One region of the Alteromonas sp. P256 genome, then DNA from elsewhere that is predicted to be linked to it. Evidence: predicted binding sites of a transcription regulator. Region 1 holds the regulator's gene; each other region holds the start of a gene.
The links. The regulator FliA, encoded in region 1, starts transcription of late flagellar genes. The targets are predictions, from matches to a motif close to CTAAAGNTNNNNNNNNNNNNGCCGATA.

Region 1 (8,141 bases):
GATGTGTTGGTATCGGCGGTGCGAATTGCCCTTAAGCGCCTAATAGTTCAAGAAATAACCCAAGGTTCAAAAGAGATACCTGTCATAACCTTGGCGCCAGAGTTGGAACAGATGTTGCACCAGTCACTTCAAGCAGGTGGCGAGGATGGCGCTGGTATTGAGCCAGGCTTGGCAGATAAGTTGCAAAAATCACTGCAACAAGCCAGTCAGCAGCAAGAACTTGAAGGAGAGCCCGCAGTGCTTCTTACTTCAGGAATGCTAAGACCGGTGTTATCGCGCTTCCTTAAGTATTCTGTTGTTGGGTTGCATGTGCTTTCTTACCAAGAAGTGCCCGATGACAAGCAAATAAAAATAGTCAGTTCGGTCGGTCAATAATCTGACGCTGGGTGAGTGGAGAGGTTGCAATGAAAATAAGACGATATTTTGGCAAAGATATGCGCGAGGCGTTAAGCCAAGTAAAGGCTGAGTTAGGTAGCGATGCGGTTATCATGTCAAATCGCAAAGTGGCTGATGGCATCGAACTTGTTGCAGCTTATGACAAAGAGCCAGATGCTAAGCTAAATATTAGCAAACCTTCCGGTGCTCCTTCTTCACAAACGTTTCCTAAGCAAAGTGCTACACCGAGTCTTAGCGAGATCATTGGGGATGATGGTCCAGACAGCCTAAAGGCGCTGCTTGAAAAACAACATGGCGCGGGACAGGGTGCTTCAGCAGATGTCATGCAACCGACGTCTGTAAATGCACAGCATGCCAATGATATCGCATCCCACCTTAATTTCTCCGACGCATTCATCGACGAGGTTGAAGAACAGCAACCTGTTGACAGACAGACTGGCCCCAGTGAGTATCAAAGACAAAGCGAAGCATTTCCTTCTCATCAAGCGTCAAGCATTAAAGAAGCGCCAGCGGCGCCCACTGATGAGCTAGCGCAGATAAAAGAAGAGCTGGCATCATTACGAGGGGTACTGCAGCACCAAGTGGCTGACTTAATGGAGGCAAAGCAGACTCGTCAAAAACCCGTTCATCAGTATTTGATAGCACGCTTAACCGATATGGGGCTTAGCAAAGCATTATCTAAGCAACTTATCAGTTACACGCCTTCACACTATAACGAAAGAGATGCTTGGGTTTATCTTCTTAACCTATTGGCTAATCGATTAAATGTAACAGGTAACGATATACTTACCGCACAGGGTGCTGTTGCACTAGTTGGACCAACGGGTACGGGTAAAACAACCACAGTGGCGAAATTAGCCGCTCGCTATGCACAAAAGTATGGCGCAGATTCAGTGGCAATGATCACTATTGATACTTATCGTATTGCGGCGTACGAGCAACTTGCAACCTATGGTAAAATCATTGGCTGTACGGTGAGAAAAGCGCAATCAAGTGAAGAACTTTCAGATTTACTGTTCCAACTTCGTCATAAACGACTAGTATTGATTGATACGGCTGGATTCAGCCAACGAGATAGTCGGTTAATTAAGCAAATAAAGCATTTTGACAACGGTCAGATGCCCGTAGTGAAAAAATATTTAGTCGCGCAGGCAAATACACAATACCCTGCATTACAGCGTATTATTAAGGCTTATGACGACATCGAACTAAGTGGTTGTATTTTCACAAAGTTAGATGAGTGCTATTCTTTAGGAGAGGTACTCAGTGCGGCAGTCGAGTATCAGTTACCGGTTAGCTATGTCACCGACGGTCAGAAAGTACCTGAAGACATTAAGATTGCAGAAGCGAAATCTTTAGTTTCCGCTGCTGCAAAGCTTTATAAAAAATATGGTTTGGATCATACTAGTAATAACAACGATATTAAAACAGCATAAGTAGTATGATTGACGACCAAGCGAGTAGCTTAAGAAAAATGAAGCAATCACGGTTAATCAAAGTTATCGCCGTCACCGGAGGCAAAGGTGGCGTAGGTAAAACAAATATTACGCTTAACACAGCAATTGCTATGGCTAAGCAAGGTAAACGTGTGATGGTTCTTGATGCCGACCTAGGGTTGGCAAACGTAGATGTCATGTTAGGCCTTCGCGTCGAAAAGAACTTATCTCATGTTTTGTCCGGCGAGTGCACGCTAGACGATGTACTGGTTACTGGCCCTCACGGTATCAAAATTGCGCCAGCGACATCGGGAACTCAGTCGATGGCAGAGCTATCAACAACGCAGCATGCGGGGCTGATACGTGCGTTTAGTGAACTTCGCACGCCTATTGATGTGTTGCTCGTCGATACTGCCGCGGGCATTTCCGACATGGTGCTCAGCTTTGCAAAAGCCTCTCAAGACATCATGGTTGTTGTGTGCGACGAACCCACTTCACTCACCGATGCCTACGCGCTTATAAAACTTCTTAATCGCGAGCATGGTGTGTTTCGCTTTAAAGTGGTAGCGAACATGGTGAGGGACGTGCGCGAAGGGCAAGAATTATTTAGTAAACTGAGTAAAGTAACAGGGCGCTTCTTAGATGTTGCGCTAGAATTAGTCGCAACAATACCGTTTGATGAAAATATTCGCCGTGCAGTTAGAAAACAAACTGCTATAGTCGATGCCTATCCAGGCTCACCTGCTGCTGTCGCGATAAGCCAGCTAGCAAATAGAGCGGCATCATGGCCAATACCTGCTCAGCCAGGTGGCCACTTAGAATTTTTCATTGAGCAATTAATTGCAGAAAAAGCAGTAGGGAATCAGCGTTGAATAGTAAGGCGGCAGCTTATCAACAACAAACTGATAAGTCGCAGTTGGTAGAGCGACATGCGCCTCTTGTGAAGCGCATAGCACATCATTTGATTGCGCGACTCCCTGCCAGTGTTCTCGTTGATGACCTTATTCAATCTGGCATGATTGGTTTGCTAGAGGCTGCTCGAAACTTTGACGGTTCTAAAGGCGCAAGTTTTGAAACCTTCGCGGGTATTCGCATTCGCGGTGCTATGTTAGACGAAATTCGCAAAGGTGATTGGACACCGCGTTCGGTGCATAGAAATGGACGTGCCATTACAGACGCCATCTCTCGTGTAGAGGGCGAAACAGGGAGAGATGCAAGAGATATTGATATTGCTGCTAAGCTAAACGTAAGCTTGCAGGACTATCATCAAATGCTCAACGAGGTAAACGCAGGTAAATTAGTTGGGATTGAAGATTTAGGTGTGTCGGAGGATGTGATTACTACCGAGCAAAGCAGAGGTAGTGATGCACCGCTAGAAGACCTTATGCAAGGGGCGTTTCAAAAGGCACTTGCGCAAGCAATCACCACGTTACCGGAGCGAGAAGCGATAGTGCTTTCTTTATACTATGATGAAGAACTGAACTTAAGAGAAATCGGTGAGGTTCTTGATGTAAGTGAATCGAGAGTGAGTCAAATTCACAGTCAGGCCATGTTAAAACTCAAATCTCGAATGAAGTCGTGGCGAGCTGACGAAGAATAGAAATTACAACAATTAACCCCTCACTGGAGGCTATTTTGGATAAGAGCATGAAGATTCTCGTGGTCGATGATTTTTCAACCATGAGACGTATCATTAAAAACCTATTAAAAGATTTGGGTTTCGCAAACATCCAGGAAGCGGACGACGGAAATACGGCGTTACCTATGCTACAGCAAGGTGATTTCGATTTTGTTGTAACCGACTGGAACATGCCAGGCATGCAGGGTATTGATTTGCTTAGAGCAATTCGCGCTGATGACAAGCTGAAGCATTTGCCGGTACTAATGGTAACCGCTGAAGCGAAGAAAGAACAAATTGTTGCCGCTGCGCAAGCAGGCGTAAATGGCTATGTAGTTAAGCCGTTTACTGCAGCTACATTGAAAGAAAAGCTAGATAAAATATTCGAACGTTTAGGTTGATCCAGACGCTCACCAGAGAAACGAGGTTTACTGGATGACAACGAATACAAACGTTCCACTTTCATTAGAAGAAGCTAAGCAACTCGTTGTTTATCTTGAGGCTGGTGATAATGCGTCGGCCAATGCGCTGTTTGAAGCGGCGTCAATGAAAGAGAATGTAGAGCTTTTCGCTGAAGTAGGAAAGCTAACGCGCCAACTTCATGACGCGCTCAACAATTTTCAAATAGACGATCGCATAAAGAATTTAGCGACAGACGATATTCCCGATGCGCAATCTCGCCTAACTTATGTTATCGAAGAAACCGAGAAAGCTGCCAACACTACCATGGATGCGGTAGAGGCGAGTATGCCTATTGCTGAACTGCTAGCTTCTCGCATTGACAGCGTGATGCCTGAGTGGAAAAAGCTCATGACTCGCCAGATTGAGGTGGGCGATTTCAAGGTTTTATGTAAAGACTTAGATGAATTGTTAGAAGATGGTGCTTCGCAGTCGGCTAAACTTACACAATTGCTAACTGAAGTATTAATGGCGCAGGGTTATCAAGACCTTACAGGTCAGGTTATCCGCCGGGTTATCGACTTAGTAAAAGAAGTTGAAGAGAGCTTAGTCAACATGCTTACCATGTTTGGCGAGCGGGATAGTTCAGAACAAACTAAACCATTAAGCGCTGAGGCCGATAAGGCTGAAGGTGTGAAAGCAGAGGGTCCGATTATCGATGCAGAAACGCGTGATGATGTTGTATCGGGCCAGGATGATGTTGATGATCTTCTGTCGAGCTTAGGTTTTTAGGGGAGCGGGCGCATGTCGTTTGATGTTGACGAGGAAATACTACAGGACTTTCTAGTTGAAGCTGGAGAGATACTTGAACAATTACAAGAACAGCTCGTTGATCTTGAGAACAATCCTGAAGATGCGAATTTGCTGAACGCAATTTTTCGCGGATATCATACAGTTAAAGGCGGAGCGGGATTTTTATCGCTCACCGAGTTAGTTGAAATTTGTCATGGTGCCGAGAACGTCTTCGATGTTATGAGAAATGGCCAGCGTACGCTGACGCCGGAATTAATGGATATTATTCTGCAGGCCACAGATGTTGTTGTAGATATGTTTGAGCGAGTAAAATCTCAAGAGCCATTAGAGCCTGCTGACGCCAAACTTGTAGATACTCTTCACAAGCTGAGCAAACCAGAGTCACCGGACGAAAATATTTTTGACACCGATGAAACTGCTTCAAGCACTCAGCCTGAATCTGGCCCTGAGTCCCTACCTGAATTAGATATTGTAGATGAGTCACCTTCGCCAGCAAGCTCTGGTGGGGATATTGATGAGATCAGTGAAGACGAATTCGAGGCTCTACTTGATGAACTTCACGGTTCCTCTGCCCCTGGCAAATCGTCTCCAGGCAAATCTTCCACAGACACCAAAAGCAAAGCGAAAGCACCTGCTGCGCCAAGCCCTGATATAACAAGCCCTGATGTATCCTCGGGCAATGCCGATGATATTACCGACGATGAGTTTGAAGCGCTTCTCGATGACCTTCATGGCAAAGGCAAGTTTAGCGCCGCAGAAGAAAGCGTTGCGCCCAGCAAGCCAGCTCCACAATCCGCTTCAGCCTCCGGTGATGAAGAGATTACTGACGATGAATTTGAAGCGCTTCTAGATCAACTACACGGTTCAGGGCAAGGCCCAACCGTTCAAAGCGCCTCAGATACCAAAGCACCAGAGCCCAATGTTGACAAAGCGGCAACTGATGCCATACAAAAAGCAAAGCAATCTGCACCCGCTGTGGCTAAGGCGGCACCTGCTGCTCCAGCGCCCAGTAAAGCAGCACCTGCTGCCCCTGTAACTAAAGATGCTGGCAAGAAAGACGAGAAGAAAGCGGCGGCTAGTTCGCCGCCTGCTGAAACCACTGTTCGTGTTGATACTAAACGCTTAGATCAAGTCATGAATATGGTGGGCGAACTGGTACTGGTTCGTAATAGATTGATAAGCCTCGGTATAAACACCAACGATGAGAGCATGTCTAAGGCAATAGCTAATTTAGATGTGGTTACTGGAGACCTACAGGGCGCGGTAATGAAAACTCGGATGCAGCCAATTAAGAAAGTCTTTGGCCGTTTCCCACGGGTTGTTCGTGATTTAGCGCGAAGCCTCAAAAAAGAGATCACCCTTGAGCTTGAAGGTGAAGAAACAGATTTAGATAAAAACTTGGTGGAAGCACTTGCTGATCCGCTGGTTCACTTGGTGAGAAACTCCGTCGACCACGGTGTGGAAATGCCAGATGACCGAGCAGCTTCTGGCAAACCAAGAATGGGAACGGTTAAGCTATCTGCATCGCAGGAAGGTGATCACATTTTACTTACCATCGAAGACGATGGTAAGGGCATGGACCCTGAAAAATTAAAAGAAATTGCTATCAGTCGCGGTGTGCTAGACGCTGACGCTGCAGCGCGAATGTCAGATGTTGAAGCTTTTAATCTTATTTTTGCACCGGGCTTCTCTACGAAAACGGAAATTAGCGATATTTCTGGTCGTGGCGTTGGCATGGACGTGGTGAAAACTAAGATAAATCAGCTTAATGGTACGGTAAATATCGACTCTCAGCTTGGTAAGGGCACTCGGTTAGAGATAAAAGTCCCACTTACCTTAGCTATTTTGCCGACACTGATGATTATAATTGGTAAGCAAACCTTCGCATTACCTCTAGGCTCTGTCAGTGAAATAATTAACATGGACATCAAAAAGACCAATACGGTTGATGGACAGTTAACAATGATAGTTCGCTCTAAAGCCATTCCGTTATTTTTCCTTGGCGACTGGCTAATCAGAGGGCCTAAGTCTATCGAGAGAGAGAAAGGGCATGTTGTCGTGGTGCAAGTTGGTACCCGACAAGTTGGTTTTGTTGTCGATGCATTAATAGGGCAAGAAGAAGTGGTAATCAAGCCATTGGATGCGCTGCTACAAGGTACTCCAGGAATGGCAGGCGCAACAATAACCTCAGATGGTGGTATTGCGTTGATCTTAGATATTCCAAGCCTTCTGAAGCGGTATGCTCGTAAGCCATAATAAGCTGGTTTACAAACAATAGGAAAAGTAATCCATGGTCTTTAAAGTCCTGGTCGTGGACGACTCAACGTTTTATCGTCGTCGAGTAAGAGAAATACTCGACGAAGATAGAGAGTTAGAGGTTGTAGGTGAAGCTAGAAACGGCAGAGATGCCCTTGATAAAATTAAAGAGTTATCTCCCGACGTAATTACGATGGACGTTGAAATGCCCGTTATGGACGGCATTTCGGCGGTTAAAGCCATCATGGAAAATAAGCCCATCCCTATTTTAATGTTTTCTTCGTTAACCCATCATGGGGCACAAGCTACGTTAGATGCATTAGAAGCAGGTGCACTCGATTTTCTACCGAAGAAATTTGAAGATATAGCGCAAGATAGAAAAGATGCGACGCGACTGTTGTGTACTAAAGTTCGTTTGATTGCGCGCAGGGGTATAGGGCTGAAACGCCCCACGTTTAGATCTGAGGAAACCCGAAGATTACCTCCTAATGCGCCGAAACAGGCCTTTTTCAAAACGTCAGGTTTGCTGTCGGGTCATAAAGACGCGGCGAAGCAGCCTACGGTTTCTTCGGTTAAAGCAACGGGTAAACGATATAAGTGTCTTGCCATTGGCGCTTCAACGGGGGGCCCGGTAGCGCTGCAAAAAGTGCTAATGCCTCTACCCTCAGACTTTCCGTACCCCATTATTTTAGTTCAGCACATGCCTGGCACTTTTACGACGGCGTTTGCGCAGCGGTTAGATGCAAACTGTAAAATAGGCGTGAAAGAAGCTGAACACGGAGACATTTTAATGCCTGGTCAGGCTTACTTGGCCCCTGGCGGTAGACAAATGCTCATTGAAACCGTGGGCGGGCAAAAAAAGATTGCTATTGTCGATGCTAGCAGTGCTGATAAGGTTAACTACAAGCCAAGTGTTGATCTCACTTTTAGTTCGTTAGAGCGGGCTTTCTCAGGCGACGTATTGGGGATAATTCTTACCGGTATGGGAGCCGACGGGCGCGAGGGCTGTAGAAAGTTAAAAGAGAAAGGCGCTACAATTTGGGCCCAGGATCAAGACTCCTGTGTGGTTTACGGCATGCCTCAAGCGGTTGCCGTGGCGAATATATCAACGCAAAATATCAATGTTGATGATATGAGCAACTGCATTCTTTCTGAAATGCGTTAGTGTATTAATCGTGTAGTGGACTTTATGTCGTGAAGGTATGGACAGTAGCAAATCAAAA
Region 2 (8,141 bases), 120 kb from region 1:
GCAAATACCACACTCCTTTTTCCCTTCGATTTAGCCAAGCGAGTTAAAACCAACTCGCTTATTGGCACCTATACGCTAAATGAAGCACTTGAGCAGTTGCTTGAAGGAACCGAACTTGCGGTAATTGCTGATGATTTAGGTGTACTAAGCATACGCTCGCGGGCATCTTTAGTTGCTAAAAAGCCCGTTGAGCGCAAAGAAGAAGAGCAAGAGGACAATAGTAACGCCCTAGAACGCATTGCTATTGTTGGCACACGAAATGCGCCTCGAAGCGCAGTCGATTCGCCGGTGCCGCTGGATATTATTGGCGCTAAGTCGTTAAGCTCTCAAGGCAATGCAGACGTACTGTCAATGCTCAGCGTCATGGTGCCATCTCTTAATGTGAACGACCAGCCAATCAACGACGCAAGCAGCTTGGTAAGGCCAGCAAATCTACGCGGCATGTCTTCTGATCACACCTTGCTATTGCTCAACGGTAAGCGCCGACATCGTTCTGCGGTTATCACCTTTTTAGGTGGCGGGTTAAGCGATGGTGCACAGGGCCCCGATATTTCAGTTATTCCAGCGTATGCGTTAAAACAGGTGGAAGTATTGCGAGATGGAGCATCAGCGCAATATGGCTCAGACGCTATTGCCGGCGTCATTAATTTTGTGCTTAAAGATGATGAGGAAGGAGGAAGCTTTGCCTTGAAATCAGGTGCCTATGGCGAGGGAGATGGTGCTTTATTCCAATTTCAGGGTAACCGGGGCTTTGCATTGGGCGACACTGGTTTTATCAATGTCACTGGTGAATATCGTCAACAGGGCGGAACGTCGCGCTCGGTGCAGAGAGACGACGCTATAGCGCTGATGGAACAAGGTAATGGTTTTATTCAAGATCCCGCGCAAATATGGGGAGCGCTTGATGTTGACAACGATATGAAGCTCGCTATTAACGCAGGTTATAGTCCGTCTTCCACCACGTCCTTATACGGTTTTCTCACTGCAGCTACTCGAAAGCTATCGGGGGGATTTTACTACCGCAATCCCCAAACACGGGACGGGGTGTTTAGCCGCACTGATACTGTAACCGGAGCACGGCGATTAATCGTTGCCGACTTAGATGGTATCGATTCTGGCATACAGTGTCCTTCAATTACCCTCACGGATAACAATGTGCTACAAAATGCCGCCTACGAGCAGATTGCGGATAACAGTACAGAGCTTGGCGCAAACTGCTTTGCATTTAACGAACTTTATCCAGGTGGATTTACACCAAGGTTTGGTGGCACCATCGAAGATGCTTCACTAGCTGTGGGGCTTAAAAAAGAGCTCCCTTACGATTGGGCTTTCGATGTCAGCGCGAGTTTGGGCTACAGCAATATAGACTATGACATTTCCAACACGGTGAATCCGTCCTTAGGTCCACTTTCTCCTACGTCATTCGACCCCGGCGGCGTGTCGCAAGTCGAACGCACGCTCAATTTGGATTTTTCAAAGTTAATTCAGACTGTATTCGACGATCCTGTGAGTATTGGGCTTGGCATAGAGTGGCGAAAAGAGACCTATTTTCAAAAAGCAGGCGATGAGAGTTCATATATTGCCGGGCCTTATGCATTTGAGCCGCCGCTAGGCTTAAACGAGGGATTTTCAATTGGCTCCAACGGTTTTCCCGGCTATCAGCCTCAGTCTGCTGGAAACTGGAGCCGCAGTAATTGGGCTATGTACGCCGATATTGAGTTTTTCGTTACCGAAGCACTACAATTTGGTGTTGCCTCACGCCTTGAGCACTTTAGTGACTTTGGCACTACATTTGATGGCAAGCTGAGTACCCGCTACAAACTTACCGATCTTTTTGCTTTAAGAGGCTCAGTGAATACAGGCTTTAAAGCGCCCACGGTAGGGCAGAGCAATGTTATTAACGTGACCACGGCATACGGCCCCAACGGGCTAGAAGACCAAGCCACACTGCCGCCTACAGACTTAATATCCGTACAGCTTGGCGCAACACCGCTGACCCCAGAGGAATCGGTGAATTTCAGTGTAGGTGCGGTAATGCACGTGAGTGAGTATTTCTTTGCCACCGTCGATTATTTTAATATTCGCTTAGATGATAGGATCAGCACTACATCAGCTATTCCGCTCACAGAAGATGACATTAGTGCACTTATTGCCGATGGTCGACCTGATGCCGCTAAATACAACGCTGCAAAATATTTTACTAACGATTTTGATACTAAAACACAGGGCGTTGATGTTGTTGTAAACTATCAATTTGCCACAGGAGAGTGGCAAAACAATCTGCTGTTTGCCTACAACTGGACCGATACACAGGTAGAGCGAGTGACGTTATACCCCGCATTAGTCGATGGCGCGCTTCAGCTTACGCCAAATTTGACCAATGCGCGGATACGCATGTTAGAGGATAATTTGCCGGCCCACAGGGGAAGCATTACCCTTGAACAAGCTATTTCGTCATTCGCATTTACATGGCGCGTAAACTATTTTGGCTCATTTTATGAAGACCACTTAGATGCATCTGCAGGCTTTGATATATACGGTAGTGCTAGACTGACCATGGATGCGCAGTTTTCGTGGCAAGTGTCAGAGGAAACTCGTTTTACAGTAGGGGCGCAAAACTTATTCAATACGTTGCCAGATACTAATATTTTCAAGGGAGAGGTTGGTGCTTTATATCCGCCGACTACGCCGGGCGGTATAAACGGAAACTTTTTCTATGCAGGTTTGGAGTTTGAATTTAAGTAGTGAAATGAAAAAGGCGGGCTCAATGCTGCTGGCTATGATTTGAAACTCACTATGGTTTGTTACTCGCTATCGATTGATGTTTGCGAAGCGTCGAAGCGATTATTAGCCTACGTTTTTGAATAGGGATTCGTCGATGATCGTTTGGTCAATAATTTGCTGAGCCATGCCGATACATTTGCCGCACTGAGAGCCAAGCTCTAAATGCTCACGTAATTCACGCATGTTGCCTACGCCGTTAGTCTCAACAGCAGCACGAATACTTTTATCGGTTACACCGTAGCACATACATACAAACATTATCGAATACTCCAAATGAATCTGTAAATGATAATAATTGTTATTCGTGCTTTTGGCAAGGCTAGTTGAGAATAATTTTCATTAAATACGACTAATGGTTTACTGAGTCCTTTCGTTTATCCATACTGCCTTTATCTACCGTGCTTGATAAGGCGTACTTTACTAGCACGCCCAAGCCCCCGGATTATTCTTCTTCAGCAAGAGGCCAACCGCCCAGTGACTGGTAACGGTTTACCATATAACAGAAAAGCTCTGTGGTTTTTTGTGCATCATACAGCGCGCTGTGTGCTTCGTTTTGGTCAAAGTCTATACCCGCAGCTCTACACGCTTTCACTAGCACCGTTTGGCCAAGCGCTAAACCTGCAAGACTTGTTGTATCAAAAGAGACAAAAGGGTGAAACGGCGTGCGTTTTATATTGCATCGGGCTATGGCTGCATTCACAAAGCCTTGGTCGAAGGCGGCGTTATGAGCCACAATGACAGAGCGCTGACAATCGGCATTCTTTTGCGCCTTGCGAACGCCTTTGCATAAGTCTTTCATTGCATCGCTTTCTTCAATAGCACCTCGTAGAGCACAATTTGGATCGATACCATTAAATTCTAACGCGGCAGGTTCAAGGTTTGCGCCTTCGAAGGGCTCAATGTGGTAATGAAAGGTTTCGTCTGGGTGTAACAGACCATTTTCATCCATTTTTACCGTTACAGCAGCAAGCTCTAACAACGCATCAGTTCCAGCGATGAAACCCGCTGTTTCAACATCAATTACGACGGGAAAATAACCTCTGAAACGCTGAGATAAAGTAGGCATTGCGGTTGAAGACATAGATTCTCTTTTCAAGACAAGTGAATGTGATGTGTCGTGAGGATAATCGCAGACACGGGTAACAATAAAACGAGATTATCGCAAGGATAATAGGCAAGTGCTAGCACGAATTAGCGCTGTACTTTTTTACGCAATTTATAAACCTGCGGCGTTAGCGTTGTTAATCACCCGTTCTTCACTACTTGGAAAATCGCGACGCTCGGTATTAGAAAGGGTAGTGCGCTCCAATAGAATGTAAATTAATAAATCACGTCTAAACTTTTTTGTGCTTAAGGCGATATACTATTTATAGTTCGTATTTGCAGGTGCTAAGACAGGTGCTAAATCAGGTATTAAATTAAGCACTGAAGCAAGTTCTTAAAAGCGCGTTGCTGCGTTGTTAAATTTTAATTTTCTGGGTTTTCGTTATGCTATCGATATCTAAAATAGTGTGGAATTTTAAAAGAAGAGTTTCGTTTACGGGGTTCTCTTACATTTGCATGCTAGTCGTCACCGCGGCCGTTGTGATGAGCTCGACAGCAGCGCATGCGGCCATGCGCCAATACTCAGCAACAGTGGAAACGTCTAACTGGCAAGTCGATACAGAATCGCGTTTGCAGTGTACGTTAAATCATGAGCTGCCTGGATACGGTGATGCCATGTTTACGAGCGTGGCGTCTAAACAGCTGAATATGGAATTCGAGCTTGATATGCATTTGCTGCCCAATCGTTTTGATGTTGCTGCGGTGTACTCTGTGCCTCCAAAGTGGATGCCGGGTGTCGCACCAAAAACAATTGCGGACATGACAATGAGAAAGCAGTACAACGGCGACTTGCCGCAAGATGCGGCATGGACCATGCTTTCAGAGCTCGAAAAAGGGTTCTGGCCCACTATCTATTACCAAGATTGGTATAATAAGTACGACAAAGTGAGTGTGGCGCTGAACGCAAGTAATTTTGCCGGCGTTTACAGACAATTCGTTCAGTGTGTTTCTAACCTGCTTCCTTATACCTTCGATGATATAGCTTACACAGTATTATCTTATCAAAATGCCAGTACAGAGTTGACTAAGTACTCGCAAAAGCGACTGACAATGATAGGCGAGTATCTGAAAGAAGATGGTGAGTTAGAGCTCGTGCTGCTAGACGGTTATACAGATAGCTATGGCGGTCGTTGGAACAACGAGCAGCTTTCTATTAGAAGGGCGAATGAGGTTAAAAGTTACCTTACCGCTATTGGCGTGCCTGACGATCGTATTAAGCTAACCGGCCATGGTGAAAAGCGTTTTATCGCGCCTAATGATACAAGAGAGTCGCGAGCGCAAAATCGACGAGTTGTAGTACGACTTTCTAAGTCATAGCCGCCGTTGACTAATGTGGGCGGCTTTTATTGATAAGCTCTAATTAATAGTGCTTCCAGACAGTCTTTCCTGACAGAGCTCCCTAACAGAGCGTCCTGACAGAGCCCCCACAGTATCATTGCCTGATTGGCTAGCTACGATGTATTTGCTGTGAGCTAGCCGTTAGAAGTTACAAGTGCGTTATTGAGCGCCATCAACGTTTGAACGCCTTTGTTCACGCCATGCAAGTACAGGAGGGACGTGGTCGGTAAATATGCCGTCTACCTTAACTATGTTGCGCAACGCGTCTAGTAAGTGCGGACCTGTTATTCCAGGTGGCAGTGCATCTTGACGATAGGTGTAAGGGTGAATGGTTAAATTATTATTGTGTGCATGTGTTACCCAGTTTGCAGCTTCAATTTTTTTACTCTTTGCGTCGTCTTGATTGAAAAGCTGAGGTACCCAAGGCCCAATACCATTTGCGTATTTAGCGACTTCTGCCATTCCCTCTGCACTTCTTATCCACGTGTAATCAGTACTGCTTTCTTTCCAATCATTTTCGCCAATTAACATAACAACTTTGCCTTTGTAGCCTAACTCACTGCGAATTCTTTTCACTTCATTAAAGTCAAAGCATTGCAAGTAGCTGTTGTTTTGTGCACTGTCTAAATTAAATGCTTGAAGCGCGTCTATAACAATGCGGCTTGCGTCTACTCCTTCAGCTAAGTGAAAAGCAGGTGATTTCACTTCTGGGTATACCCCTATGTTTTTGCCAAGCTGACGGTTGAGTTCGCTTATTAAATCGAAGTGCTCATAAAGGGTTGCAATCGTAAAGCGGGAAGTAGTGGCGGCAAAGCGGGTAGGAAACACTCTGTTCTGTTTATTATCTTCTCGTTCGTGCACGTTTAGCCTGCGTAACTCTGCCAATGTAAAATCCCGCGCATAAAATCTACCGTCTTCCCGCGCTCTTTGAGGAAAGACAGTCTCTACGTTAGTGACTGTTTCTAAATGTATATCGTGAAGCACAATGGGAATGTCATCTTTGGTGATCACAACATCCTGTTCAATAAAATCTGCGTTAAGTGCAAAAGCAAGCGTCGCTGCTTCAAGGGTATGCTCGGGCAAATAGCCAGAGGCGCCCCGATGAGCGATGACAGTAAATTCAAAGGCTTGGCTTTTACCGGATTTTTCTGTGCCTTCCTCATTGCTTTTTACCCTGCTGCTTACCTTGCTGTTTATCTTTTCTGGGCTTTGCCCAGCTGATGGGCCTTGTGCTTTTGATACTTCAGCAAAAGGCAAAGACATTAAGCAGAAAAATAAAAACAACGAAATCCCGTAGCGATTGTTCATCAATAGACTCAAAAGAATTCTCCAAAAGAATTGTATATTCGGGGTGCTTTATTTATCAGTTACACAGTCATAAATAGCGCTTTCAAAAAAAGCGGTAACTGTAATTGGATTGAATAAGACTAGCGACCTTCTATTAATTCAATGGCATAGCCATCGGGATCGCGGACAAAGGCAATAACGGTATTGCCGCCTTTTACTGGCCCAGGTTTGCGGTAAACGTCAGCGCCATTTTGCTCAAGGTTTTCGCAAAATGCATAAATATCGTCTACGCCAATAGCGATGTGGCCGTAAGCGTTGCCTTTATCGTAGGTATTTTCTCCCCAGTTATAGGTGAGCTCTAATACGGTAGAATCTTCCTCATCGCCGTAACCCACAAATGCGAGTGTGTACTCATAGTCTTTATTGTCAGATTGACGCAACAGGCGCATACCCATTAGTTCTGTGTAAAAGTGAAGTGATGCGTCTAGGTCTTCAACGCGAAGCATAGTGTGAAGCATTCTCATAGTCGTTCCTTTTATTTATTTTCTATTGATAACTTATTGATACGTCATCGAAACACTTTTGATTAAGGGTAATAGGTAATTGTTAATACTTGAAGACACAGTGTAAATTGCTGGGTTTTAATCGATGGGTTTAAATCGAACGGTCTATATTTGGGCATGCCCTAATAATCCGATAAGAAAATGAGTGGTTTATTGACGGCAGGCCTTTATTCATACCCTAATTTTCTCTCAATTTTCGAAAATAAGAGTGTTTTAAACGTAAATCACAGATTTTTTCAAACGAGGTGAAATTAAAGTCAAATAAAAATCACATGAAAAAGTACAATAAAAGCGATGTAAAACAGTCACTTGCTATTTTATTTGGCTTTTTTTGGGGTGAGGTTAGAAAATCAATGGTGAAAAGGTTAGACATGCCCATGCTTTGCATGTATCTTACGCGGGCTTTAGATATGTTTTACGCTTTACCTAATACTGCTTTGTACCACTCTTTTATTCCTTCAATTGAAGTTTTATATAGATATACATCTGCTTTACTAGCTCGTTTATGTCTATCGCTATCGGTGATTTCACCACTCAAACATCAATTTTTTAAAAGGTATATATTATGTCTAATTCTGTAAACGGTACAGTAAAATGGTTTAACGAAGAAAAAGGTTTTGGTTTCCTAACTCAAGACGGCGGCGGTAAAGACGTATTCGTACATTTCCGTTCAATCGCTTCTGACGGTTTCAAAACTCTTTCTGAAGGCCAAGCGGTAAGCTTCGAAGTAGAACAAGGTCAAAAAGGCCCACAAGCAGCTAACGTTGTTGTTCGATAAGCTAAAAGACGCTTAGAGTCTTTGAAGTGATTAGGCTCTCTTATGAGAGCCTAATATAAAGTTTTTGAAATTTCTTACTACCAATTGCTGACCACAAAAGGAATACTAAAAACAACAATATAATAATGATAAAAGAAGTAATTAATTTGCACATCCAATCTTTAAAAAATTCCCCAGTACAAACTCCAATTTCCAATATTTCAGTCTATAAAAACAGCATTGCTTTTACCGAAGTAAACAGCAAACGTCATATTGAATTCAGTTCTAAGAAAGAAACTAGAGCCTAC
Region 3 (8,141 bases), 470 kb from region 1:
TTAGCCCAGCTCCAATCGGTAAGATCGGCGAGAAAAAAAGGAATAGCACCTAAGCCCCCATAGCCTGTCCACCAACCCGCGGTTGCCACCGAAGATGCAGCCGACATGCCGTCTTTATCGTCCTCGGCAATACAGTCTATGCGAAAGCCATCAATGGCTATGTCTTGCGTGGCGGAGAAAATAGCGGTGAGTAAACCGACTAATGCAATATAGAAAAGATGAGACGTTGTGGTTAGCTGAGACATCGCAAGGCAGCACAAGACAATGCCTATTTGCATGGAAAAAATCCATCCCTTGCGCTGACCTAATCTTGGTGGCTTTAACTTATCGACCAGCGGAGACCAAAGAAAGTTAATTGAATAGGTGGCGAAGATAATGCCAAACAAGCCGATTGCTGAGCGCGACAATCCGTCATCTTTTAGCCAGGCAGACAGCACTGAGCCTATCATTATCCAAGGAAAGCCACTGGCAATCCCGAAACAGAAAATACTCAAAAAGCGTTTGTCGTTATATGTTTTTATTGCGCTTAACAAAATACTGCCTAATGATGCTTTAAGGCTTGGTATTGAGCCACGTAATCAATGAAATGGCAACATGTGAAATCGTGTTTGCAGGTGCCTAATTTTGATATCGATTCTTTAAAAATGTGTACGTGCTCATGGAAAAGAAATTGTGAAGCAGTAGGGGGAATTGTTTTGTGATTGATGTGTGCAGGTTTTTTCCAGAATTAAAAGAATGACAGGAGGTAAGGCCTTGCTAAGGCCTTATTCCCACACAGTCTATGGGACACGTGCCTGCGTGCTCGAGAAATTCGACACAGGTGCGCAGCTCATCAACTAAGATTGTGTCGTTGTTCAGTTTCTCTTCATTCCAATAGTGAATTTGGTGAAGCACATGCCAAAACACGCGCTCTTTTTGCGTGTAAGGCTGCGTAAGTGTGCAGTTCACCTGACCCCATTCTTCCATGCAGTCCCAAAAAAAGAGTTCTAGCTCTTCAACCGGCAGGCCTTCATTCCAAAAAGCATTCAGGTAAAAACACAGTTGTTTTGACTTGGCATCAACGAAGTCTTTGACAGTCATAAGGCTCAAACCGTTGTTCTACTACTTAGCGTATTATAGTTCATTACATTACTACTGCTCTAGGTTGGGCGACACTTTTTACAACGGTATCGGTAGGTAACTGATATGCGGATTATTTTAGACTAATAGCAGGCCTTCAGAATTACCAGCCTAAATAGCGAGTCCATCCAATGGTGTTATTCGCAACTAGCTGTATGTATGGGGTTTTCTGATTTTCATTTAGACTAAAGACTGAATTTGAGAAGGGAAGTCGCACTTGTCGGTAATGCAGTTTTAAGCTGTTTTTGGCGCGATTTCTGCGCATCACAACCGTACTGTTTTCCCAATTGCTCAATCCCTCTATAGAAAGGTCGAGTACGGGAAACGAAGAATTCGCCACTAAATCGCTAATGCTATTATTCACATCGGCCTCTGGCCAATAAGGGGAAATCGTGACTAAGCTATCTGGCTCAAATGCCACATCATTGCTGGTGGCGTCCAAAAATGTAGCAGCTAGCATACCTTGCGCAACTACTAGCCGATAGCCTTGCACGTTCTGCAATCGGTTATTTAAGGCAATAAGCTGCTCAGTTAACTTGTCTGACGTTTGTTCAAAATCAAAGTATTGAGTGAGGTTTGTACTTCGCGGATGAATAACGCTACTACTTTGTCCGCTGCTGGCAGGCGCTTGCTCTGCTGCTGGATCTGCTGCCGCCTGAGCATCGGTGCTTTGTTTACCAGTGCTTTGATTACCAGTGCTTTGATTATTAGCCCCCTGATCATCAGCCTCTTGCTCAGAAGTGTTGGCTGATTCTATGCCAGATTTTGTAGGCAGCATATTGAGGTTAAAAGGGCTTATGACGACGCGCCACCCTTTCTCTGAAAGATAACCCGCAAGCTCCTTGCTTTGAGAGAGTGAAAAGCTGGAGAGAAAAGGCTCAACCAGTATAATGGCAACGCCTTGTGATAACGGGGTTTGAGGCTCAACTTCGATAATAGGTGCTACACGTTCGCCCACCAAAAGCTCTTGTACTTCGCCTAACGCAAACCCGTGACTGATATCGGTAAAGTAATCGCCAAAGGCTGCTTTAGGCGAAAAGCCCAGTGCAAGCAGACACAATATGGAGGCAATACATTTACGCATGTTTCAAAAAACCTTTCGGCTCACAATAGCAATTAGATAACACTGTATCGGCAAAACCATCAAAATCTAAACACCAAAGCGTATTTTAACCAGCAAGTTTGTTGTCTAGGCAGTCCTTCATTCAATGAGAATCTTTTGAATACGTTTTTAATCTACAAAGCCTACTTCCTAAAAAGACTGCTTCCTAAAAAGCTTGTTGCCTGAAAAGTCTTCTACCCGAAAAGCTTTACCGATGAAAACGTGGTTAAAGGCGTTGGCTTATAGTCACTAAATGGAATAGTACTTTGAAAGTTGAGCCAATTGTTCGATTTTGGGTGTTTTAAACTTAAACTTTCCGCGTGAAGCTGCAGACGTGGTGCCATGGATAATGCGGCGTCGTGAGCATATAGTCTATCACCTAAAATGGGGTGGCCAAGTGATAGCATGTGCACGCGTAGCTGATGAGAACGCCCGGTAATGGGGCGAAGCGCAACCAGAGAGTAAGGCTTATTTTCGCTATCATGTGCTCGGTTTATCACATCAAAGTGTGTTACCGATGGCTTTCCCCGTTCGTGGTCCACCATTTGCTTTGGTCGGTTTGGGTAATCGACGATAAGGGGTAAATCTATCTCTCCACTGTCGTCGTCTACATGACCGTATACTTTGGCGAAATAGCGCTTTTTCGTTTCTCTAAGCTCGAACTGCTTGCTGATAGCGCGATGACTAAATTTAGTCAGTGCCATCACCATAATGCCAGAAGTCGCCATATCTAACCTGTGTACCACGGTAGCGGTAGGCAGAACTTTGTTAACCCGGGTAATAAGCGCATCTTTATGCGCTTCTATTCTACCTGGTACGCTCAACAGCCCGCTGGGTTTAAGGGCAACCACCATAAAGTCATCTCGGTACAGGAAGTCGAGATACGGCGTGTAAGGCGGGTTGTAAACAAACGATGGATTGGCCATTACGGATTATTCACTATGATACGAATGGCATCAAACTGCACATCGGCACCTTGAATAACTTTATCTAGCGCACTCATTTGCTGCTCAATAAACACAATTTCGCTGTCGCGTACGGCAGGGTTGCGCTTCTGTAAGTCTTTTAATCGCTGTATTTCACCGTTTAACGTGGTGTGCATAGTGTTAAGCGCATCGTGTAGCTTTTGATTTGCTGCCTGATGTGCCAGTTTTCGCGTATTTTCTATCGCAATGCTAAGGGGCTGCTGTAATGCTTTTAGCAATTGTGACGATATTTTTCGCCCTACTTTTCGTTTTACATCGAAGCTTAAATCAACAGGGTTTCCTTGGGCGTCAAGGCATATGCGTACTGGCGTTTGCGGAAGAAAACGGCCTAGCTGGAGAGCTTTCGGTGCTTGAGCATGAAGCACAAACAATGCTTCTATCCAATAAGCACCTTTAGGCAGGTCGGGGGCAGCAATAAAGCCCATGCTGCTTTTGCCGTGTACATCAGTAAGGACAACGTCAATCGCGGTGTGAACAAGAGGGTGGTCCCAACTTAAAAACTGCACGTTTTCTAATGTTGTCGCTACGCGGCGCTTGTAGGTTACCGTCATACCCTCAGGGTCCAACCCAGGTAGCTGACTCACCATTTGCTCTGTTGGCATAAGAATAAAGCAATCGTTGCCTTTCTCATCTTGCTGAACGCCAATAGCATCAAAAACACGGCCCATAAAGCGGGATAGGTCTTGCTCACTATCAAGGGCAATAATGTCCTCTAATAGTGCTTCAACTCGGCCTTCACCCGAGGCATTAAGCTCAAGTAAGCGATCTCTACCTGCTTCTAGCTGAGCAACTAGCTGGCTGTTCAGTTTAATACTTAAATTAATCAGTTCGTCTCTTGCCGTCATATCGCTAGGGTGCAGACATGCGCTCATCAGTAACGGCTTAACGTCGTCAAACACGCCAGACCCCGTGGGACAAGTTTTTTCAAACGCATTTAAGCCTTCGTGATACCAATCTAGCAATACGTGCTGTGCGCTTTTCGCAAGATAGGGAACATGAATGTTCACGGTTTGCGTTTGACCTATTCGGTCTAAGCGACCAATACGCTGCTCTAACAAATCAGGTGTAATGGGTAAATCAAACAGCACTAGGTGGTGGGCAAACTGGAAGTTACGCCCTTCACTGCCTATTTCACTACATAGCAAAATTTGTGCGCCATCTTCTTCATCAGCAAAATAATGAGCGGCTTTGTCGCGCTCAACAATACTCATGCCCTCGTGAAACACACTGTGTCTAATGCCCGTTTGCGTGCGGATAACTTCACCGAGTTCTTGCGCCGTGCGGGCGCTGGCGCAAATAAGCAATATTTTCTCTGGTTTAACGTCTTGCATGAAATCGACTAGCCAGCTAACGCGGGGGTCAAGTTTAGTCCAACTGTTTACCACGCTTGGCACACGTTCGGGATAAAGCGCGTTGAGCAAATCGTCGCTGTTCACGGCCGCTTCATACTCTTGTGGCATGGCAAGCTCGTAGGCAGACAGTTTGCGTTCGGGGAAGCCTTCAATATTGGCGCGACGGTTTCTAAACAGCATACGGCCTGTACCGTGGCAGTCTATGAGTTGGTGTAATAGTTCATGTCTATTTTTAGAGCTGGTGAGGTCGCCAGCGTGTTCCATAACGTCAGGTGCAAAGTTACAAAGGGTAGCGCGCTGTTTTTCGTTCGGCTCAGCGTCTGACAATAACGGAGCAACCGCATCGGCAAGCCGACTGTATTGCGATTCTTCGGTTAAGAACTCTTCGTAACTGTGAAAGCGTGCAGGGTCGAGTAAACGCAGACGAGCAAAATGACTTTCGTGACCTAACTGATCTGGTGTAGCCGTTAGAAGAAGCACCCCAGGCGTGTTTTGGGCGAGCGCATCAACACAGAGGTATTCTTTCGACGGCGCTTCTTGCGACCAAGACAGATGGTGTGCTTCATCCACTACCATTAAATCCCAATCTGCGGCCTGAACTTGCTGCTGCCGTTTTTCACTGCTGCTTAAAAAATCGATGCTGCACAGAACTAGTTGCTCACTGTCAAACGGGTTTATATCTTCTTCGTCCAGCGCTTCGCAGCGGCTCTCATCGAAAATAGCAAAAGGCAGGTTAACGCGACGAAGCATTTCTACCAACCACTGATGCATGAGTGAATCTGGAACTAAAATGAGAATGCGAGATGCTCGGCCAGTCTTTATCTGTTGGTGAATGATTAGCGCAGCTTCAATGGTTTTTCCCAAACCGACTTCATCGGCAAGAAGTACCCGCGGCGCGTGGCGGCCACCTACTTCAGAGGCAATATGCAACTGGTGGGGAATAAGTGAAATTCGAGCTCCAGCCACGCCGATTGTATTAGAGCGCTGATATTCATAGTGGTAGCGCAACGCGCTTTCTCGCAAATCAAACCATTTTGGGTGGTCGAGTTGTTGACTAAACAAACGTTTTTCAGGTTGGTTCAAGCGAATGTGATGGTCTAGCATGGTTTCTGGCAGTCTTGCCTGCGCCTTCGTATCTTCCCGCAGACCGTGATAGATGAACACCCCTTGGCTTTCTTCGGATTCAGTCACCGTCATTTCCCAGCCGTCTTGGCTTTTTACGGTGTCGCCAATTTCAAAGGTGAGTCGGGTTAGCGGCGCTTCTGTTTTTGTATAGATACGCGCTTCGCCAGTGGCGGGATACAGCACCTCAACTGAACGGAAATCAATGCCAACAATGGCGCCTAATCCCAATTCGGTTTCTGTATTGCTTAACCAACGCTGACCAATAGAAAATTGACTGTCTGAACTCATAAATCACTAACCTTTTTTGCGGGGGCGGTATTGTACGCATTGCATGGTAATAAGTCATTAATACTAGCTTATTTGAGACGCTTTTCTGTTAATTCACTGAGTCCTGTTATTGATATTGAGTAGCAACACTGGTTATTAAGCAATTGGCTGCTTCATAGGGAAAATCCAGTGTCCAAATAAGTATTAACCTTTGTAAGCAAGCGAAAATAAAACGATAAAAACAGTGCGAAATCTGTATTTCTGGATTATGGTGGAATTAGCGTTTAGGAAATCGTTATCAAACGCTTGAAGCAGTGAGTTTTTGCTGCTTCTCAGTCGACGCGAGTAGGGGAGATGTCCTGTTTCGAGCGGCATCCCTGTAGTAGCCCAGCTGTAGCTCGCTAGCCATTACCAATTAACGGCTAGCTTGGCTTTATTTCACGGAGTAAAGGATGCCAAGAAGAAACTCTAGCGAAACGAAAATATACGTCCTCGATACCAACATTTTGCTTCACGAACCCCACGCTTTTCTTTCCTTTAAAGAACACGATGTTGTTATTCCCATGACGGTTCTTGAAGAACTCGATTACATCAAAGACAGTAAAAAAGACGTTGCACGGGACGCACGTGTCTCCATTCGTTCAATGGAAGACTTGCTGCATGAGGCCACGCCTGAAGAAATGCTTGTGGGTGTTTCAATGGAGGGACTAGGAGCGGGCGATACCGCACCTACTGGAAAGCTATCGATATTTGCCGATTTAAATATGGCAGAGGCGCAGCAGGTTTTCACGAGCAACGAAAACGACAATCGTATTATCAACGTTGCGCTTCATATTCAAAAGGCTTACGCACCGCAAAAAGTGGTGTTGGTTACCAAAGATTTGAATATGCGGTTGAAGGCCAAAGGTGCCGGTTTAGCTCATGTGGAAGACTATCGCACCGACCAACTTATTACTGATATTAAGTACTTGTCTCGAGGCTTTCATGTCTTCGAGGGTAATTTTTGGGATAACGTAAAAAGCGTTGACAGCCGAACCGAGGGGCGGGACACCATTCACACCGTGCCAAAATCAATACTGCCAGAAGCCTACATCAATGAATTCCTTCTTGATGATAGTAAAGAGTTTGCTGGTCTTGTGGAAGAAATTTCAGACGATACGTTAGAAGTACTGGATCTGGGCTATGAACGCCTCATGAGTCGCCATGCATGGGGCATAACACCGAAGAATATTGGTCAAGGTATGGCGCTGCATGCCTTGCTAGACCCCCATATCGATATGTGTATTCTCACAGGGCCTGCGGGCAGTGGTAAAACGCTTTTAGCCCTGGCCGCCGCCCTTGAGATGGTGGTTGAGCGCAATATGTATGACAAAATCATCGTCACTCGTAGTACCCCAGAAATTGCCGAATCTATTGGCTTTTTACCAGGAACAGAAGAAGAGAAAATGCTGCCGTGGCTAGCCGCTATTACCGATTCATTAGAAGTGCTGCACAAGCATGATGAAAATACGAAAGGCTCTATGAATTACATTATGGAGAAGGCGAATATTCAGTATAAATCGGTGAATTTTATGCGTGGTCGCAGTATTCAAAACGCCATCGTTATTCTAGATGAATCGCAAAACTTAACGGCATCACAGCTAAAAACCATCATTACCCGCTGTGGTGAGGGTACAAAGCTTATTGTGGGGGGCAATTTAGCGCAAATAGACAGTAACTACCTTAGCGCTGTCACGTCAGGCTTAACGTATTTAGTCGAGAAATTTAAAGACTTCTCAGGTAGCGCCACCATTAACCTTGATGGTGTGGTACGAAGCCGCCTTGCAAGCTTTGCGGAAGAGAACTTGTAGCATTATACCAGTCTGCTTACGTTGCTAGTCTTCTTAGAGACAAGCGTGCCCGTTACCTTGTTTAAACTTTTATTTATCGCTAAAGAGCGCACCGAAGATACAGGTGCGCTATTCCACTAATTCTATTTGAAATCGACCGGTATCAATAAACTGTTTAGAGCTGTCAGACACTTCACCAAAAGGGATCTGCGCGGGTCCTGTGGGATCGTAAAGCACATATTCTTTTCCCTCAAACTCAATGGTTTCGTCATCTGCCATGGGAGTCAGTGCCACGCCAAGAAGCGCATGTTCAGGCAAAAGCACCATGATCATTTTCGTTGTGGGTAGAAAGGCTCTCACC
Region 4 (8,141 bases), on a different contig from region 1:
AATCAATGCAATGTTCGATTCGTCTTTTGTGGTTGATGAGCATGTGTTGCCAATTAAGGTAAAAGTAGGCCTGTGCAAAGTTGATAATGAGCGCAATATTGGCATTGATTTACTTAAGCGAGCCAATATCGCCTTAAATCGCGCAAAGAAAAAGCTTACCGATAATTTCGAGTATTACGCTAAAGATATTGAAGACCAAACAACGTGGCGTCTAGACATGATTCGACGTTTGCGTAGTGATTTCGCAGCCCGAAAACTAGAGCTATGGTTTCAACCGCAGGTAGATTTACTGACCGACAAAGTGGTTGGTATGGAGGGGTTACTGCGATGGCCTGATGGAAACGGTGGTTATATTTCACCCGCTGTTTTTGTGCCGCTAGCAGAATATTCTGGGCTTATAGTTGATATTGGCGAGTGGGTTTTAGAAGAGTCATGTCGACGACTTCAACAGCTACGAGAACTCGGTCACGGACATCTGCGGGTGGCGGTAAACATCTCTATCCCGCAATTTAGAGACAGATTTTTTGTTGATAAAGTAAAAAATGCGCTGACCGATGCTAACTGCGATCCAAGTTTACTCGAGTTAGAGATCACCGAAAGCGTAGTTATGGATGAGCCACAAATTGTCATTGATGCACTGCGCGTTTTAAAAGACTACGATGTAAAGATTGCAATCGACGATTTTGGTACCGGTTTCTCTTCAATGAGTTACCTGCAGCAGCTTCCCTTAGACCGACTGAAAGTCGATCGTTCTTTTGTAAAAGATATCCAACCAGGCTCCGCTGCGGTGCTTGCCGAAACTATAGTGACTCTTGGGAACAAGCTAGGGTTGTTGACCATTGCAGAGGGTGTCGAAACTCGAGAGCAAGCAATCTATATGATTAAACTTGGCTGCGATGAAGCCCAAGGCTTTTTCTTTGCCAAGCCAATGCCGTTTGACCAGTTAGTTGAGTTACTAAAAAACACAAGACTACCTAGAGACGAAACTTAAAGTCTGAAACTCTTACAACGATCAACACGCCCTAGGCAATTAAATCAGCGACAGTTTTTTGTAAAGTGGGTACTGTTTGAGTTTCAAACCAGGGGTTCTTCGCCAGCCAGCGATTGTTCCGTCCAGATGGGTGAGGCAGCGCTATAACGTTGTCGTGCTTTGTTTTAATGGCTTCGGTTAGCGTTTTATATTGTGGTAAGTAGTACTGCTGCGCGTAACGTCCTATTAAAATGGTGAGTTCGGGTTGTACGAAATTAAGCAGAGACTCATGCCAGGTTGGAGCACATATTTTCATAGGTGGCGCATCTGCGCCATTCTTATAACCTGGAAAACAGAAGCCCATAGGCATAATGGAAAACAGTTCTGGTTTGTAAAACGTTTCTTTATCCACGCCCAACCACTGTCGCAGGCGCGTACCGCTAGGGTCAATAAAAGGGATATAGTTTTTGTGAGCCGTTAACCCTGGCGCTTGACTAATAATAAGCACCTTTGTGCGTTCCGCTAAAGATAAGATTGGGCGTGGCGGATGAGATAGTTCACTGGCACAAAGTGAACACGTTTTGGCTCGGTGTACTAAGTGTGCAAATTCAGCCAACTTTTTCTCCAAATTTTTCACTTTGTCATATTAATGTCACAAAGCTATGATGCAGATTGACTACTTCCCATAAATAGCGTATTCTTATACTAACAGTACAATAATGTACTTAAGGAGAAAAGACATGCGTAAAGTAGTATTCAGTTTAGCCCTTTTAGCTTCATTTGGCATAGCGCATGCGGACTCTGGTAGTGACCAGCTTTTCGATTGTATGGACGCTAAAACGTTCGAAATGAATAACCAATGTATGGCCAACACAATTGGCAACAACATTAGTTTCCGTAATGCTCAACAAGAACTTGTTAATATCGCGAGCGAAAGCCAAGGCGATTATGCGATTGCCACTATGACATTCGATCAAGAAAAAATGCACATTGACATTGTTGCACACAAAGAGTCGCTAAATGCGCTTGCAGCAAACAGAAATTAAAATGAAGTGTTAATAAGAGAAGCCGGCATTTGCCGGCTTTTTTTTGTCTAAAATATTCTGTTTAAACCATTGATAGCCGCAACCCTGTAAGCTTCTGCCATTGTGGGGTAGTTAAAGGTGGTATTCACAAAGTAATCAATCGTGTTGCCTTCGCCCTTCTGCTGCATAATTGCCTGGCCGATATGCACAATCTCAGACGCACGCTCACCAAAACAATGAATTCCCAGTATCTCTTTAGTTTCACGATGGAACAGTATTTTCAAGCTACCGGTTTGGGTAGATGCAATCTGAGCTCGCGCTAGGTGCTTAAATTGAGCTCTCCCCACTTCATAGGGCACTTTCGCTGCAGTAAGCTCTTGCTCAGTTTTCCCAACTGAACTAATTTCGGGAATAGTGTAGATACCTGATGGAATATCGGCCACCAAAGAGGCGTGAGTTTTACCAGCTAGCATTGCTTCAGCTGCAAAACGGCCTTGGTTATAAGCGGCAGACGCTAAACTAGGATATCCAATCACATCTCCAACAGCATAAACATTATCCACGTCGGTCTGGTAATTTTCATTCACTTTGAGCTGGCCCCTGCTGTCACCTTTTAAGCCGATATTCTCAAGCTTTAAAGTATCAGTATTACCCGTTCTTCCGTTTGCAAACAGCAAACAGTCTGCCCTCATCCGTTTACCAGACTCTAAATTAAGAATGACGGAATCGTCTGTTGTCTCTACCGACGCATAGGTTTCGTTATGACGTATAAGTACACCGTTATTCCATAAGTGATAGCTCAGCGCATCTGATATTTCTGTATCGAGAAACGATAGCAGGCGATCGCGCATATTAACTAAGTCTACTTTCACACCCAGACCGCGAAAAATACTCGCGTACTCCGAACCAATAACACCTGCACCGTAAATGATTATAGATTTAGGATCGTGCTTAAGTGATAAAATGGTGTCTGAGTTGTACACCCGTGGGTGATTGAAATCGATATCTTTAGGGGTGTAGGGGCGAGAACCCGTTGCTAGTGCAAATTGTCCAGCCGTAACAATGTCTTTCGACCCGTCTTCGCGGGTTATCTGAAGCGTATGTGCATCGATAAAGCTGGCTTCGCCGTGAAATAAGGTAACGCGATTTCTGTCATAGAATGACGACCTTAATCGGGTCTGGCTGTCAACTACGCCGCTAGCATGTTTCATTATTTCTGAAAACGTTAAGCTTCTGCTTAAATGATTGTCAGCAAAGAGGGGCGAACTGTTATATTCAATTAAACGACTTACCGAATGGCGAAGCGCCTTTGATGGGATAGTTCCCCAATGTGTACACCCGCCTCCAACTGCCTCATAACGCTCAACAACCGCCACTTTTTTACCGGCTTTCGCTAGCTGCATTGCAACCCCTTCTCCGCCAGGGCCTGTGCCAATAACTATTGCGTCGTAATGATACGATGGAGTTTTTTGCTTTGCTGCCATGTTGTCTTCCTGTTTAAGTGTGAACGCGTAAGGATTGTATGAGCTGCTTTCATTGTATCTCACTCACACCTTACTACTACCTATACAAATAACTCTAGTAGTAAATAGCACATAAAAAAAACCACATGCAACGAATTACATGTGGTTTTTCATTTCAGTTGTAATATAGAGGTGGTTAAGCCATTTGCAAAGAGAGCGTTTGAAGCTGCAGCCACTTCTCTTTTTGAACTGCAAATGAATGCTTCAATTCTTTGTATTTATACGTAAGCTCTAAACCTTCGAGTGTGCGTTGAAAAGATTTCTGCTTCACTCGCATGATGCGCTTTTTCGTAGAGTAATAATCGCTCATGCGTTGCATAAGTAAATCGTACTCCTGTTGAATGGTATTCATCATTTCATCGGCATTTGGAAGCATCGACACTTTTTCGCTTGCTCGTTGAAGCTGCATTGCCGCCAGCGCCTTTTCTATGCGCTCTTCAGGAACCTTTCGTAGGTTTGTGGTTAAACCAACAAACGACAGCCCGCGAATCAGCCATTTTGTCGGATCGAATTGATACCAACGAATGCCGTTGCGATAGTCATATTCAAAGATATGGTGATAATTGTGATACCCCTCACCAAAAGTGAAAAATGCCAGCAAACCATTATCTCTTGCTGTGTTCTTATCGGTATAAGGCTGGTCGCCCCAGAAATGAGCAAGTGAATTGATGAAGAACGTAACGTGGTGAACAAGTACCAGTCGAAGTACGCCAGCGATAAGGATCATGCCCATTACATCACCGTTCAACCAACCCAACAGGCCAGTTATTCCGAAATTAGCCACTAATACTATGGGTAGGTAATAGTTATGTTGCCACATTACTACTTTGTCTTTCTGCAAGTCTTTGCAGTTGCCATAATCGTCGTAACGATTAGATTGGTACTCGCGAAGCATCCAGCCAATATGAGCAAACCACAAACCTTTCTTTGCTGAGTACGGGTCGTTGTCATTGTCGTCTACATGACGATGATGGACTCGGTGATCTGAAGACCAATGTAATATGCTGTTTTGCAGCGCCATTGCACCGCCAATCGCTAAAATTACGCGTACTACGACGTTCGCATCGTATGTTTTATGTGACCACAGGCGATGATAACCTGCAGTGATCGACATACCGGTAAAGTAAAATAAGAAGATAGCTGCGCTTATTTCGACCCAGTCTATTCCGCGATGCGCCACCCATAGTGGGGCACCAATGAATGCAATCGCACCGGATATAATAAATACCAGTACGTTCGTTAATATAAGAGGAGGTTTTTTCATTTTTGACTACTTGGCTTACAACTGTTCGCTAATTTATCGTTTTATGCATTCTCAGGCAAGTAAAACTAGGTTAAGTTCTGCTAACCTAGCTAAACTTTAATTATTATAGGCCAGTTCAATTATTCTTAAACTTGATGACAATGTTAGGACACTATTATTACGTTAGCGTTTTGTATTTGTGCTAAAACACTGACGTTAATGTAAAATGCTGTGCAAAGTTATGTTTCGTCTTTAAGCAGACAATGGGATAATCTAGCAAGTAATGAAGAAGTGGTATTAACGTGAGCCGACAAGAGCAAAAATTAAAAACCCGTCAAAATATTATTCATGCAGCATTTTCTTTGCTTGATGAAAACAGAAGCTTATCAGCGATTAGTCTTCGAGAAGTGGCGCGAGAGGCGGGTATTGCACCTACTTCCTTTTATCGACACTTCAAAGATATGGACGAACTTGGTTTAACGTTGGTTGACGAGGCGGGTTTAGCGCTAAGGCAATTAATGCGACAGGCCAGGCGACGAATTGCCTCTGGCGGTGGTGTTATTCACACATCCGTTGAAACCTTTATGGAGTTTATTGCGGCAAACACCAATGTGTTTCGATTGTTATTGCGAGAGCATACGGGTACGTCGTCAGCGTATCGACTGGCCGTATTCAGAGAGATTCAGCATTTTATTGACGAGTTAACCGATTACATTATTGAAAAGCAAGGTGTTGAGTATGCATCGGCGCATATACAAGCCGACGCGATGGTGAGACTTGTTTTCAGCGCAGGAGCAGAAGCCCTTGAGGCTGATGATAAGCTGCGCGGCGAAATAGGGGAGAAAGTGAAAACGCAATTGCGATTTGTTCAACTCGGAGCAACGATAAAAAGATAAGGCATTAACAGCGCAGTCTCTATCAATACCTTATCTTCAACCCATTACTTTCTCGTTAGCAACACGCCGGCTTCAATGTGATGGGTAAATGGGAATTGGTCGAATAGCGCCGTTTTAGCCACGGTATGAGTGGTGCACAATAACTGCAAATTATCGGCTAAGGTCTCAGGGTTACAGGATATATAAATAATATTGTCGTAATCTTGGATCATTTTTAATGAATCCTCGTCTAGCCCTGCACGAGGCGGATCGACTAACACGGTAGTGAAGTTATAATCGCTAAGTTCAATACTTTCCAAACGACTAAAAGTACGCTCGCCTCGCATGGCTTGAGTAAATTCTTCTGCCGCTAATCGTACTATTTTTACATTGTCTAAATGGTTTTGCTCAATATTGTATTGGGCGGCGTTTACCGAAGGCTTCGCTATCTCGGTACCAATCACATTATCGAAGTGGATGGCCAGAGGAATTGAAAAGTTACCTGCACCACAGTACATTTCCAGCAGATCGCCGGTAAGCGGCTTAACGCAGTCCAGTGCCCATTCAATCATATCGCAATTCACTTTGGCATTGGGTTGAGTAAAACTATTCTCAATATGCTTAAACACAAATTCGCGGTTATTAATGGGCAGCTTTTCGATTACAAAGTCATTCCCAACAATAATCTTTTGTTTGCGGGCTCTACCAATAATACTGACTGCAGGAAAGAGTCTAGATAAGGTATCTCTAAGTGCGTTTGCCTCGCGTTCCCACTCGCTGTCTAGCTGTCTGTGGTACAGCAAACTTATGACTAATTCTCCTGATAGTGCAGACAGGTAATCGATTTGAAACAGTTTTCTACGCAGTGATTCACTCGGGCGTACTATGTCTAAAAGTGCCGCCATGGCTTTATTTATTGCCTCACAGGCAGGTTCAAACGTATCTACGCGGTATTTTTCTTTTGTTTGCTGATCAAACATAATATGGAAAAGATCGTCACCGTCGTGCCAAACCCTAAATTCGGCTCGCATTCTGTAATGCGTAGGTGATGAGGGAAATACTGACAATGATGGTGCATCAAATGCAGAAAGCAGCGACCCAAGACGAGCTACTTTTTCGTCGAGTTGTAATTGGTACTGCAATAGGTTGGTATCTGACGTCTTATTTTCCATCAATTGTTCTCCATCAAAAGCTATGGGCTAACATCTACAAGAGAAGTCGTTACAGATGTCACTTCTCACAAGGACGCGAATTGTAGAGGCTTCTATAATATGTGCAAACCTAAATATTAAGCGTAGTAAAATATTCTGTATTAAAATTAAACAATATTGAGTTAGTGCCGATAAACTATATGAGGATAGTGAGGATCAAATTATGAACGTGGGTCAAATTAAGGCTTTTATGGGCGATCAGAAGGCCGATCAAAAGACAGCAGTTCATCCTAATGAGGCACTGAAAAAGCAGCTTCAGCAAGATGGATTGCAACAGGCTGCTGAATTAGCTAAGCAGCAGGCATCAACAGTTTCCGTAAATAGCACGCAAACGAGTATTGGTTTGCGGGTAGTCAGCGGTAGTCTTAGTCAAACTCTTGAGATTGATGGACAGAAGCCAAAAGAGCTGGCTGATAAGAAAGTAGAAGAAAAGAACAATAGCCTATTCGATTTCGAAAAAGTGGCTAAGAATGTAATGCGCTTTGTGGGCGGTGTTATTCGCGGTGCTGCTGATGGTGGTGCGAGTGATGAAAAGCTTAACGGTCTGTTTAGCCAAGCAAGAGAAGGCGTGAGCAGAGGCTTTGCAATGGCAGAAAAAGACCTAGCAGGCTTCATGAACGAAGAGCTTGAAAACGGTATTAGTAAAAGTCGCGAACTTATCGATACGGGTATAGACGATTTAGAAACCGATATATTCAATCGACAAGGTGTGGAGGACGGCAATGTAGCGCGAGTATCAACACTTGCCGCTGCGTCGGTATCTAATGAGCAGTCAGGACAATTGTCTATACGTACAAAAGACGGCGATGAAGTCACCTTTAGCTTTGAAAGCTTGCAGTCATTCCAAGCTAGTCAACAAACGTCGTTTCAAACCCAATCAATCAGTGATGGGTCTGGTGATGGCGCTACAACTAATGTGTCTGCACAGCAAACGACGGCGTTTGAATATTATGAACGAAGTGGAATTAGTTTTTCCCTGAAGGGAGAATTAGATGAAGCTGAAATGAAGTCTATTGCTGATTTGGTGGGCCAAGTTCAAGACCTGGCAGATACGTTCTATAAAGGTGACGTTGACAAGGCCTTTGAAGAGGCACTGAGTTTAGGCTTCGACGATAAAGAACTAGTGGGTTATGCACTGCAGCTAAATAGGTCTACTCAAACTGACGTATTAAAAGCTTATGAAAACATACAGCATTATAACGAAGATAAGGATGAGCGTAGCCAGTATGGTAATGTAGTAAGCCCAGTATCTCAGTATTTAGAAAAGATGATGAATACGTTTGAGAATGCCGAA

Region 2: V7R39_RS00525 (flagellar protein MotY) is a predicted target of FliA. The motif match lies at 4,119-4,145, and genes of this name have one in related genera.
Region 3: V7R39_RS03100 (DUF3530 family protein) is a predicted target of FliA. The motif match lies at 2,249-2,275, and genes of this name have one in related genera.
Region 4: V7R39_RS15540 (DUF5610 domain-containing protein) is a predicted target of FliA. The motif match lies at 6,955-6,981, and genes of this name have one in related genera.

The regions. Positions count from the first base shown of each region.
Region 1 covers NZ_JAZETM010000001.1:237,816-245,956, reverse strand. Annotated here, with positions in the region: gene flhA (flagellar biosynthesis protein FlhA) at 1-375, shown strand, start outside; gene flhF (flagellar biosynthesis protein FlhF) at 405-1,832, shown strand; gene V7R39_RS01055 (MinD/ParA family protein) at 1,838-2,704, shown strand; gene V7R39_RS01050 (RNA polymerase sigma factor FliA) at 2,701-3,432, shown strand; gene cheY (chemotaxis response regulator CheY) at 3,468-3,851, shown strand; gene V7R39_RS01040 (protein phosphatase CheZ) at 3,886-4,641, shown strand; gene V7R39_RS01035 (chemotaxis protein CheA) at 4,654-6,918, shown strand; gene V7R39_RS01030 (protein-glutamate methylesterase/protein-glutamine glutaminase) at 6,953-8,083, shown strand; gene V7R39_RS01025 (ParA family protein) at 8,113-8,141, shown strand, end outside.
Region 2 covers NZ_JAZETM010000001.1:115,300-123,440, reverse strand. Annotated here, with positions in the region: gene V7R39_RS00540 (TonB-dependent receptor plug domain-containing protein) at 1-2,745, shown strand, start outside; gene V7R39_RS00535 (bacterioferritin-associated ferredoxin) at 2,848-3,042, opposite strand; gene rnt (ribonuclease T) at 3,227-3,865, opposite strand; gene V7R39_RS00525 (flagellar protein MotY) at 4,345-5,205, shown strand; gene glpQ (glycerophosphodiester phosphodiesterase) at 5,386-6,546, opposite strand; gene gloA (lactoylglutathione lyase) at 6,654-7,037, opposite strand; gene cspE (transcription antiterminator/RNA stability regulator CspE) at 7,642-7,854, shown strand.
Region 3 covers NZ_JAZETM010000001.1:705,842-713,982, reverse strand. Annotated here, with positions in the region: gene V7R39_RS03110 (AmpG family muropeptide MFS transporter) at 1-533, opposite strand, end outside; gene V7R39_RS03105 (hypothetical protein) at 757-1,080, opposite strand; gene V7R39_RS03100 (DUF3530 family protein) at 1,223-2,203, opposite strand; gene V7R39_RS03095 (pseudouridine synthase) at 2,416-3,147, opposite strand; gene rapA (RNA polymerase-associated protein RapA) at 3,147-5,972, opposite strand; gene V7R39_RS03085 (PhoH family protein) at 6,404-7,801, shown strand; gene V7R39_RS03080 (hypothetical protein) at 7,910-8,141, opposite strand, start outside.
Region 4 covers NZ_JAZETM010000011.1:125,540-133,680, forward strand. Annotated here, with positions in the region: gene V7R39_RS15505 (bifunctional diguanylate cyclase/phosphodiesterase) at 1-991, shown strand, start outside; gene V7R39_RS15510 (uracil-DNA glycosylase family protein) at 1,023-1,598, opposite strand; gene V7R39_RS15515 (hypothetical protein) at 1,711-2,016, shown strand; gene sthA (Si-specific NAD(P)(+) transhydrogenase) at 2,064-3,479, opposite strand; gene V7R39_RS15525 (acyl-CoA desaturase) at 3,655-4,782, opposite strand; gene fabR (HTH-type transcriptional repressor FabR) at 5,064-5,657, shown strand; gene trmA (tRNA (uridine(54)-C5)-methyltransferase TrmA) at 5,702-6,808, opposite strand; gene V7R39_RS15540 (DUF5610 domain-containing protein) at 7,011-8,141, shown strand, end outside.